DNA from 4 places in the Streptomyces venezuelae genome. Region 1 is predicted to be linked to each of the others. Evidence: riboswitches for the same ligand, from Rfam matches in the RefSeq annotation. Region 1 holds a riboswitch; each other region holds the start of a gene.
The links. A riboswitch is a leader RNA that binds a small molecule or an ion and turns the genes downstream of it on or off. The one in region 1 is predicted to bind cyclic di-AMP.
Positions count from the first base shown of each region.

Region 2: another riboswitch for cyclic di-AMP. It lies ahead of DEJ47_RS15495 (transglycosylase family protein); the one in region 1 lies ahead of DEJ47_RS23085 (C40 family peptidase).
Region 3: another riboswitch for cyclic di-AMP. It lies ahead of DEJ47_RS18055 (M23 family metallopeptidase); the one in region 1 lies ahead of DEJ47_RS23085 (C40 family peptidase).
Region 4: another riboswitch for cyclic di-AMP. It lies ahead of DEJ47_RS28900 (M23 family metallopeptidase); the one in region 1 lies ahead of DEJ47_RS23085 (C40 family peptidase).

Region 1 covers NZ_CP029193.1:4,953,673-4,955,866, reverse strand. Annotated here, with positions in the region: gene pcrA (DNA helicase PcrA) at 1-919, opposite strand, end outside; cyclic di-AMP (ydaO/yuaA leader) riboswitch at 1,207-1,363, shown strand; gene DEJ47_RS23085 (C40 family peptidase) at 1,370-2,194, shown strand, end outside.
Region 2 covers NZ_CP029193.1:3,351,760-3,353,953, reverse strand. Annotated here, with positions in the region: gene DEJ47_RS15500 (transglycosylase family protein) at 1-423, shown strand, start outside; cyclic di-AMP (ydaO/yuaA leader) riboswitch at 618-768, shown strand; gene DEJ47_RS15495 (transglycosylase family protein) at 773-1,486, shown strand; gene eno (phosphopyruvate hydratase) at 1,803-2,194, shown strand, end outside.
Region 3 covers NZ_CP029193.1:3,916,157-3,918,350, reverse strand. Annotated here, with positions in the region: gene DEJ47_RS18060 (PP2C family protein-serine/threonine phosphatase) at 1-954, shown strand, start outside; cyclic di-AMP (ydaO/yuaA leader) riboswitch at 1,176-1,339, shown strand; gene DEJ47_RS18055 (M23 family metallopeptidase) at 1,351-2,194, shown strand, end outside.
Region 4 covers NZ_CP029193.1:6,270,974-6,273,167, forward strand. Annotated here, with positions in the region: gene DEJ47_RS28895 (M16 family metallopeptidase) at 1-930, shown strand, start outside; cyclic di-AMP (ydaO/yuaA leader) riboswitch at 1,125-1,287, shown strand; gene DEJ47_RS28900 (M23 family metallopeptidase) at 1,300-2,103, shown strand.

The DNA of each region.
Region 1 (2,194 bases):
CCTCGCCGCCGGAGGGCCCGACCAGCTCGCGCACCAGCGCGTACTGCGCGTGGTTCGTGTCCTGGTACTCATCGACCATCACGTGCCGGAAACGGCGCCTGTAGTGCTCGGCGACGTCCGGGAAGGCACGCAGCAGGTGGACCGTCGTCATGATCAGGTCGTCAAAGTCCAGCGCGTTCGCCTCGCGGAGGCGCGACTGGTACATGGCATAGGCCTGGGCGAGGGTCTTCTCGAAGCCATCAGCGGCCTGACCTGCGAAGTCCTCTTCGTCGATCAGCTCGTTCTTCAGGTTCGAGATCTTGGCGCTGAACGACTTCGGCGGGAACTTCTTCGGGTCGAGGTCCAGATCACGGCAGACCAGGGCCATGAGGCGCTTGGAGTCGGCGGCGTCGTAGATCGAGAAGGAGGACGTGAAGCCCAGCTTCTTGTACTCACGGCGGAGGATGCGGACACAGGCGCTGTGGAAGGTCGACACCCACATGGCGTTCGCCCGGGGACCCACGAGCTGCTCGACGCGCTCCTTCATCTCGCCCGCGGCCTTGTTCGTGAAGGTGATCGCGAGGATCTGGCCGGGGTGCACGCCGCGCTCGGCCAGCAGGTACGCGATGCGGTGGGTCAGCACGCGGGTCTTGCCGGATCCGGCACCGGCGACGATGAGCAGCGGGGAGCCCGCGTGCACGACGGCCGCGCGCTGGTTCTCGTTCAGCCCGTCGAGGAGCGTCGCCGGGTCGATGACCGGGCGGGCGGCGCCGTCGCGGTAGTGCGTGTCCCGGGTCATGGGCGCGTCGAACTTCCCGTCGAACAGGTCGTCCGGAATGGGCTCCGGAGCGCTGTCCTCGGGCGGCGGCGGGGGCGCTTCGTCCGCGGCCCGGGAGGGCTGCAGGTCCGCCAGGAAGCTGTCATCAAAGAGGCTGCTCATCGCCTCCCGAGTCTAGGCGGCCCCACTGACAACCCGCTGCGGGTTCCGGACAGACCGGTCCACGTCACACGACGCGCCGGTCCACGCCACAGGACACGCCGGGCCGGGTCACGCCCTGCCCGCGGACGATCACACTCCGACAAGACCGCCCGCGCGCCGCACACGCCCGCGAGAGATAACGAAAATGTATCGGGCATATCGAACATCAACCTTCACAGGCACCACACGAGTTGGCTAGCGTGCCCGGCGGGCCACTCGTCCCCCCACCGGCGAACCCCGCCGGGAACGGGCGGCCTCCGCCGAGTCCGACGTGTTCGGAGCCGGGGACCCACCGAGAACTTGGGGTGAATCGGTCCCGTACTTCGTACGGGACCGTAGGGCAGCCTTCCGAACCATCCGCCCGAACCCGACAGCTAACCCGGTAGGCGGTCTACGGAAGGAGTCGCCTCCTTGGCGTCGCACCGCAAGCCGCGGGACCGGGCAGCCGGCATTCGTACGGCCCCCGCCATCGGCATCACGACGGCAGCCCTCACCTCCGTCGCCCTCCTGTCGCAGAGCGCACAGGCCGCGCCCTCGGCGCCCACCAGGCCCAGCCTCGAAGAGGTGCAGAAGAAGGTCGACGAGCTCTACCAGCAGGCGGGGGTCGCCACCCAGAAGTACAACTCGGCCAAGGAGCGCACCGAGAAGCAGCGCAAGAAGGTCGACCGGCTCCTCGACGACGTGGCGCGGCGCACGGACAAGCTGAACGACGCACGCCAGGAGCTGGGCTCGTTCGCCGCCGCGCAGTACCGCACCGGCGCCGTCTCCGAGACGGCCACGATGATGCTCGCGAACGACCCGCAGGGTTACTTCGACCAGAACCACCTGGCGGACCGGCTCACCACGCGCCAGAAGAAGGCGGTCGACGCCTACCAGGCGGAGCAGGCGTCGGCGACGAAGCAGCGCACGAAGGCCGCGAAGAGCCTGGAGACGCTGACCGACTCCCGGGACGAGCTCAGGACGAGCAAGAAGACCGTCCAGAAGAAGCTGGGGGACGCGCGCGAGCTCCTCTCGAAGCTGACCGCCGAGGAGAAGGCGCGGCTCGCGGAGATCGAGCGGAAGAAGAAGCAGGAGGCCAAGCGCAAGGCGGAGAAGCTGGCGCGCGAGCAGGCCGCCGAGGCGGAGCGCAAGCGCAAGGCGGAGGAGGCGGCCCAGCGGGAGAAGGAGCGGGAGGGAGGCCAGGGCACCGGTTCGGACTCCGGCACCGGCTCAGGTTCCGGTTCCGATTCCGGTTCG
Region 2 (2,194 bases), 1.6 Mb from region 1:
GAGTCCGGCGAAAAGGGCGGCAAGGGCGACGCTGACGCCGATACGGGCGACTCCGGCAAGTCGGGCGACAGTGACGCCACTTCGCCCACCCCGGAGAACGCGACCGATCCCGCCGACGACGCGGACGGCTCCAACGGCACCCCCGGCGACTCCGCGTCCGGCCGCCACCGCGGCGACCGCGCGGACGAGAGCGACCGCGCGGACGGCGGGTCGGGCCGGCACGCCTCGCGCGGCGAGAAGCGCTCCGCAAAGGTCCCCGACGGGACGTACACGGTGCGCTCCGGGGACAACCTCTCGGTCATCGCGGACGACCTCGGCGTCGACGGCGGATGGCACGAGCTCTACACCGAGAACAAGAAGACCGTCGGCAAGGACCCGGACCTCATTCTCCCCGGTCAGAGCCTCGATCTGGGTGAAAAGTAACGGAAGTTGACGAAGAGTCGGGTGGGGGCTTCGCGTCGTATGTCTGGTTTGGCGCGAGTGAGAGATGGGTCTCAGAAGCCCTGATCGTCTTTGAAATTCCGGCGAGCGCGTGATTACCGTCGTCACCGCTCGCCACTGGTGGGCCCCGCCGGTCGGTACGCCGAATCCTGCCAACGGCCGGACGGGAACAGTCGTCGCTTTGAGCGCCGTAGGCAGGAGCGGGGGACCCAAGGTAAGCGCCGCGTCACGCGGCTAGGGGTGAAGCCGCACTCGGGAGAGTGCGGCCGGGCAACCACATCGGCCCGAACCCGACAGCTCACCTCGCAGGCGTCGGTGAGGGGATCTACGCATGCTGTTTTCCAGCAAGGGCAAGCACCGTCGTCCGTCCAAGGCCACCCGTGTCGTCACGCTCGCCGGTGTCACCGGCGCCGCCGTGGCCGCCCCGCTGATGGCCGCCGGCACCGCCTCGGCCGCCACCACCTCCGAGTGGGACGCCGTCGCCCAGTGCGAGTCCGGCGGCAACTGGTCCATCAACACCGGCAACGGCTACTACGGCGGCGTGCAGTTCTCCGCCTCCACGTGGGCCGCGTACGGCGGTACGAAGTACGCGCCGACCGCCGACAAGGCCTCCAAGGCCCAGCAGATCGAGATCGCCGAGAAGGTCCTCGCCGGCCAGGGCAAGGGTGCCTGGCCGAGCTGTGGCGTCGGCCTCTCCGGCGCGTCGCCCAACAGCGGCGGCTCGCAGCAGCAGGCTCCGCAGCAGCAGACCAAGCCGCAGCCGCAGCAGACGCAGCAGCAGGCCGCCCCGCAGCAGCAGGCCGCGCCGAAGCCGCAGCCCAAGCCCGCGCCGCAGACCGAGTCCAAGAAGACCGTCGAGACCCCGACCGGCAAGACGGTCAAGAAGGGCGACGGCGAGTACAAGGTCAAGACGGGCGACACCCTGTCCAAGATCGCCGAGGCCGAGCACGTCAAGGGTGGCTGGCACAAGGTCTACAAGCTCAACGGCGACATCATCGACAACGCCGACATGATCTACCCGGGCCAGCAGCTCCACCTGAGCTGACCCGAACGGTCGCGGCCGTGCCTCGGCGGACGCACGGCCGTACCCCCCGTCCCCACGGGCTCCCCGCCCCGGTGCGCGTATCCCCCGTACGCACCGGGGCGGGGCCATGTCCGCACCCGTTCCCCCGCCGCTTCCGCCCCTTCTTGTTCGCTACTAGCGAGTAGAGAACGTGGTCTTTCGCCCTGTTTCCGCGCCGTACGGCCTTTGTGTCGTCCCAGGGGACGGGCGGTCGGCTGGCCGAAGGCCCGGAGCCGGTTAGGCTCAGGAGACGCAGGGCCGAAGCGGCTCGCGTAAACGCGTCACATCCCAGAAGGAGATGCTCGTGCCGTCCATCGACGTCGTCGTAGCCCGGGAAATCCTGGACTCCCGAGGCAACCCCACGGTCGAGGTCGAGGTCGGCCTCGACGACGGCAGCACCGGTCGTGCCGCCGTTCCGTCCGGTGCCTCCACCGGTGCCTTCGAGGCCATCGAACTCCGTGACGGTGACCCCAACCGTTACATGGGCAAGGGTGTCGAGAAGGCCGTCCTCGCCGTCATCGAGCAGATCGGCCCGGAGCTCGTCGGCTACGACGCCACCGAGCAGCGCCTGATCGACCAGGCCATGTTCGACCTGGACGCCACCGACAACAAGGGCTCGCTCGGCGCCAACGCCATCCTCGGCGTCTCGCTCGCCGTCGCGCACGCCGCCTCCGAGGCCAGCGACCTGCC
Region 3 (2,194 bases), 1.0 Mb from region 1:
GCCACGGTCGCCGTCCTCTTCCTGCACTACGGCGGCACCGTCAGCAGTCAGGTCGAGGCCGTCACCGAAGTGGTCACCGTGGTGACCGTCGCCGCGCTCGCGATCGTCATCAACCGCGTCGTGCGCCGCAGCAACGACCGGCTCGCCATCGCCCGCTCCATCTCCGAGGCGACCCAGCGCGCCGTGCTGCCCGAACCGGATCCGCGGATCGGCGGGCTCGACTTCGCGGCGCGGTACGAGGCGGCGCAGGCGGACGCGTTCATCGGGGGCGATCTGTACGCGGTGCAGGACACCCCGCACGGCGTACGGCTCATCGTCGGCGACGTGCGCGGCAAGGGCATGGGCGCGGTCGCCGCCGTCGCCGTCGTCATCGGCGCCTTCCGGGAGGCCGCCGAGCAGGAGGCCACCCTGGAGGCGGTCGCGCAGCGCCTGGAGCGGGCGCTCGCGCGCGAGGGCACGCGGCGCGACGGGCTCGACGCGTTCGAAGGGTTCACCACCGCGGTCCTCGCCGAGATCCGGCACGGCGAGGGCGTCGTACGGCTCGTCAATCGCGGGCACCCGCCGCCGCTGCTGCTGTGCGGCGACGGGCGGCTCTGCGTCCTGTCGGCGAGCGAACCCGCGCTGCCGCTCGGCATGGGCGACCTCGGGGCGTGGCCGGACCGCGTGGACGAGACGGAACTGCCGCCCGGCGCGCTGCTGCTCTTCTACACGGACGGCCTGTCGGAGGCGCGCAACGCGGCGGGGGAGTTCTACGATCCCGCGACCCGGCTCGGCGGGCGGATCTTCCCGGGGCGCGGCGGCCCGCACGCACTCCTCGCCGCCCTGGCGGGGGAGGTGCGGCGGCACACCGGGGGCGGCATGACGGACGACATGGCGCTGCTCGCGGTGCGGCGCCCCACCGCCGGGGAAGCGGCCGAAGCGGACGGCGGATCCGACGTGACGGCCGGTGACTGAAGTGCATCCCTCCGCATAACAACTGACGCTCTGTCAAGGGAATGTGGAGTTCCGGTGTTTAAGGATGTCGGGTCAACTCGCCCCGTTCCGCCCCTCCGTGTCCCGGTACGTACAGCCGGTGAGCGTTAACGATCAACCGGAACGGCTTGGAATACCGACCCGCTGTCTATTAACGTTCGATAACGCAGCGCGGTCGTCCCAGCCGTCACTAGAGGCGGCTCCGTGCGCACGCGCCTAATCCCGCAAGGGAGCCGGGGAACCACCAACATGGGGTGAATCGAGCCCCTGCGCATCCGTGCATTCGTGCACCCGTGCCAGGTGTTCGTAGGAGACCTTCCTGCTCCGAACCCGTCAGCTAACCCGGTAGGCGAGAAGGAAGGAAAGGAGTGCGCCCCAGTGGCGTCCAACCGGCCTGCCCCCCAAGCCGTCTACGTTCCGAATGACGACGACTTCGGTTCGTACGACGAGGGCTCCTTCGAAGAGTGGAACCCCACCGAGGAGTCCGTCCGTCCCGTCCGCGGCAGGCACCGTGTGCACAAGAAGGGCGGCGGCGGGCTCGCCCGCAGCTCCACCGTGCTCGGCGTGGGCGTCATCGCCGCCGTGGGCGCCGGTGGCATCGCCACCGCGCAGGACGGCAAGCCGCCGGTCTCCATATCGATGCCCGACCTGGGCGCGGTCACCGACTCGCTGCCCGAGGCCGAGTCCCTGCCGGGTGTCGGCTCGCTGATGTCCGACGACGCCGCCGCGGACACCGCCGTCGCCGCCGCGGCCCCCCTCACCGCCGCCGGTGTCAGCACCGCCGACGCCGAGCAGGGCACCACCCACGCCGGTGAGGCCCTGCGCGCCCGCATCATGCAGCAGGCCGAGAACCAGCAGAACCAGGCGGACACCGCCGTGCGGACGGCGGCCGAGGACGCCGCCGTCAAGAAGGCCGCGGAGGAAGCGGCCGCGCAGCAGCGGGCCGCCGAGAAGCGGGCGGACGCCAAGGCCGCCGCAAAGAAGAAGAAGGAGGAGGAGGCCCGGAAGGCGAAGGCCGAGGCCGCGCGCCTGGCCAAGCTCGCCAAGAGCTACGTCATCCCCACCTCCTCGTACACCCTCACCTCGCACTTCGGCGACGCCGGCTCCATGTGGTCCTCGGGCCACCACACCGGCCTGGACTTCGCGGCGCCCACGGGCACCCCTCTGAAGGCCGTGCACACCGGCACCGTGAAGGAGGCCGGCTGGGCGGGCGCGTACGGCT
Region 4 (2,194 bases), 1.3 Mb from region 1:
CACGAGGCCGCCAACCCGGCCCGCCGCGCCGCCAAGGAGCTCTCCCGGCAGCTGTTCCCGCCGACGTCGCGCATGTCACGGCCACGCCAGGGCACCGAGGAGACGGTCGCCGCCATCGACTCGGCGGCGGTGCGCGCCTTCTACGAGAAGTTCGTCCGCCCCGCCACGGCCACGCTCGTCGTCGTCGGCGACCTCGAGGGCACCGACCTGGACGCCGTCCTCGCGGACACCGTGGGCGCCTGGACCGGCTCCGCAGGAGAGCCGCGCCCGGTGCCGCCGGTGACCGCCGACGACCGCGGCCGCATCGTCATCGTGGACCGCCCCGGAGCGGTCCAGACGCAGCTGCTGATCGGCCGGGTCGGCGCCGACCGGCACGACCGCGTCTGGCCGGCCCAGGTCCTCGGCACGTACTGCCTGGGCGGCACCCTCACCTCGCGCCTGGACCGGGTCCTGCGCGAGGAGAAGGGATACACCTACGGTGTACGGGCGTTCAGCCAGGTCCTGCGCTCCGCCCCGGACGGGACGGGCGCCGCGATGCTCGCCATCAGCGGCTCCGTGGACACCCCGAACACGGGCCCGGCGCTGGACGACCTCTGGAAGGTGCTGCGCACCCTCGCCGCCGAGGGGCTCACCGACGCCGAGCGCGACGTGGCCGTGCAGAACCTGGTGGGCGTGGCCCCTCTCAAGTACGAGATGGCGGCCTCCGTCGCGGCGACGCTCGCCGACCAGGTCGAGCAGAACCTGCCGGACGACTTCCAGGCGCAGCTGTACCGGCAGCTGGCCGCCACGGGCACCGTGGAGGCCACCGCGGCGGTCGTGAACGCCTTCCCGGTCGACCGTCTGGTGACGGTCCTCGTCGGGGACGCCGCGCAGATCGAGGAGCCCGTCAGGGCGCTCGGGATCGGTGAAGTCAGCGTGGTCACCGGCTGAGCGGCGGACAGCTGACAGGACCCCGGTGGACCGTTTCGGCCGCCGGGGTCCTCATATGTCCGGATTCATATGCTGGTTGCCTGTCTGCCGTGTGGCGTGCGCTACAAAAGTCGCGTTCTGTTTGTCGATTGAAAGGCGATCCGCTTAGCGTCGACCCGGCTGTCCGTCGCGCAGTACGCCGCATCCGCGGCACCGGGCAGTCATCGCCGAGTCCCCGTACGGCGCGAGCCAGGGGAGCCGGGGACCCACATGTCCCCTGGGGTGAATCGGGAACCTTGCCGCGAGGCGAGGGACTCGTAGGAGACCTTCCTGCTCCGAACCCGTCAGCTAACCCGGTAGGCGAGAGGGAAGGAAAGGAACACCCGCCACATGGCGTTCACCCGTGCCACCGGGAAGCACCGTCGTCCGAGCCGCATGACGCGGACCACCGCGAACGTCGCGGGTGTCGCGGCGCTCACCACCACCGGTGTCATCGGAGGCCTCGCCGGCCCCGCGCTCGCCGCCGCCGACGAAGCGGCCGTGGAGCACACCGGTCTCACCCAGGCGATATCCGTCGGCGACTCGCTCGCCGAGAGCATCGACGCGCAGGCCGCCGCTCAGCGCCAGGCCGCCGACGACGCCGCGGCCGCCAAGAAGGCGGAAGAGGCGGCCAAGAAGAAGGCCGCCGAGGAGAAGCGCAAGGCCGAGGCCGAGGCCAAGGCGAAGGCCAAGAAGGAGCGCGAGGCGAAGGAGCGCGCCGCCCGCGAGGCCGAGCGCAAGCGCCTGAACACCTACGTCTCCCCGATCTCCGGCTCGTACGTCTCCACCGGCTACCAGACCGGCGGCGCCATGTGGTCCTCCGGCAGCCACACCGGGGTCGACTTCCACGCCGCCTCCGGCACCTCGGTCCACGCGGTCGGCTCCGGCACCGTCGTCGAGGCCGGCTGGGGCGGTGCCTACGGCAACAACGTGGTCATCAAGATGAACGACGGCACGTACACCCAGTACGGCCACATGTCGTCCCTCAGCGTCACCGTCGGCCAGACGGTCACCCCGGGCCAGCAGATCGGCCTCTCCGGCTCCACGGGCAACTCCAGCGGCCCGCACCTCCACTTCGAGGCCCGCACCGGCGCGGACTACGGCTCGGACATCGACCCGGTCTCGTACCTGCGCTCGCACGGCGTCAACGTCTGACCGACGCGGCCCACGCAGAACCGCACCGAAAGCCCCGGCTCCCCGTGAGCCGGGGCTTTCGCCGTTCACGGCCGCCATGTGCAGGGCCACC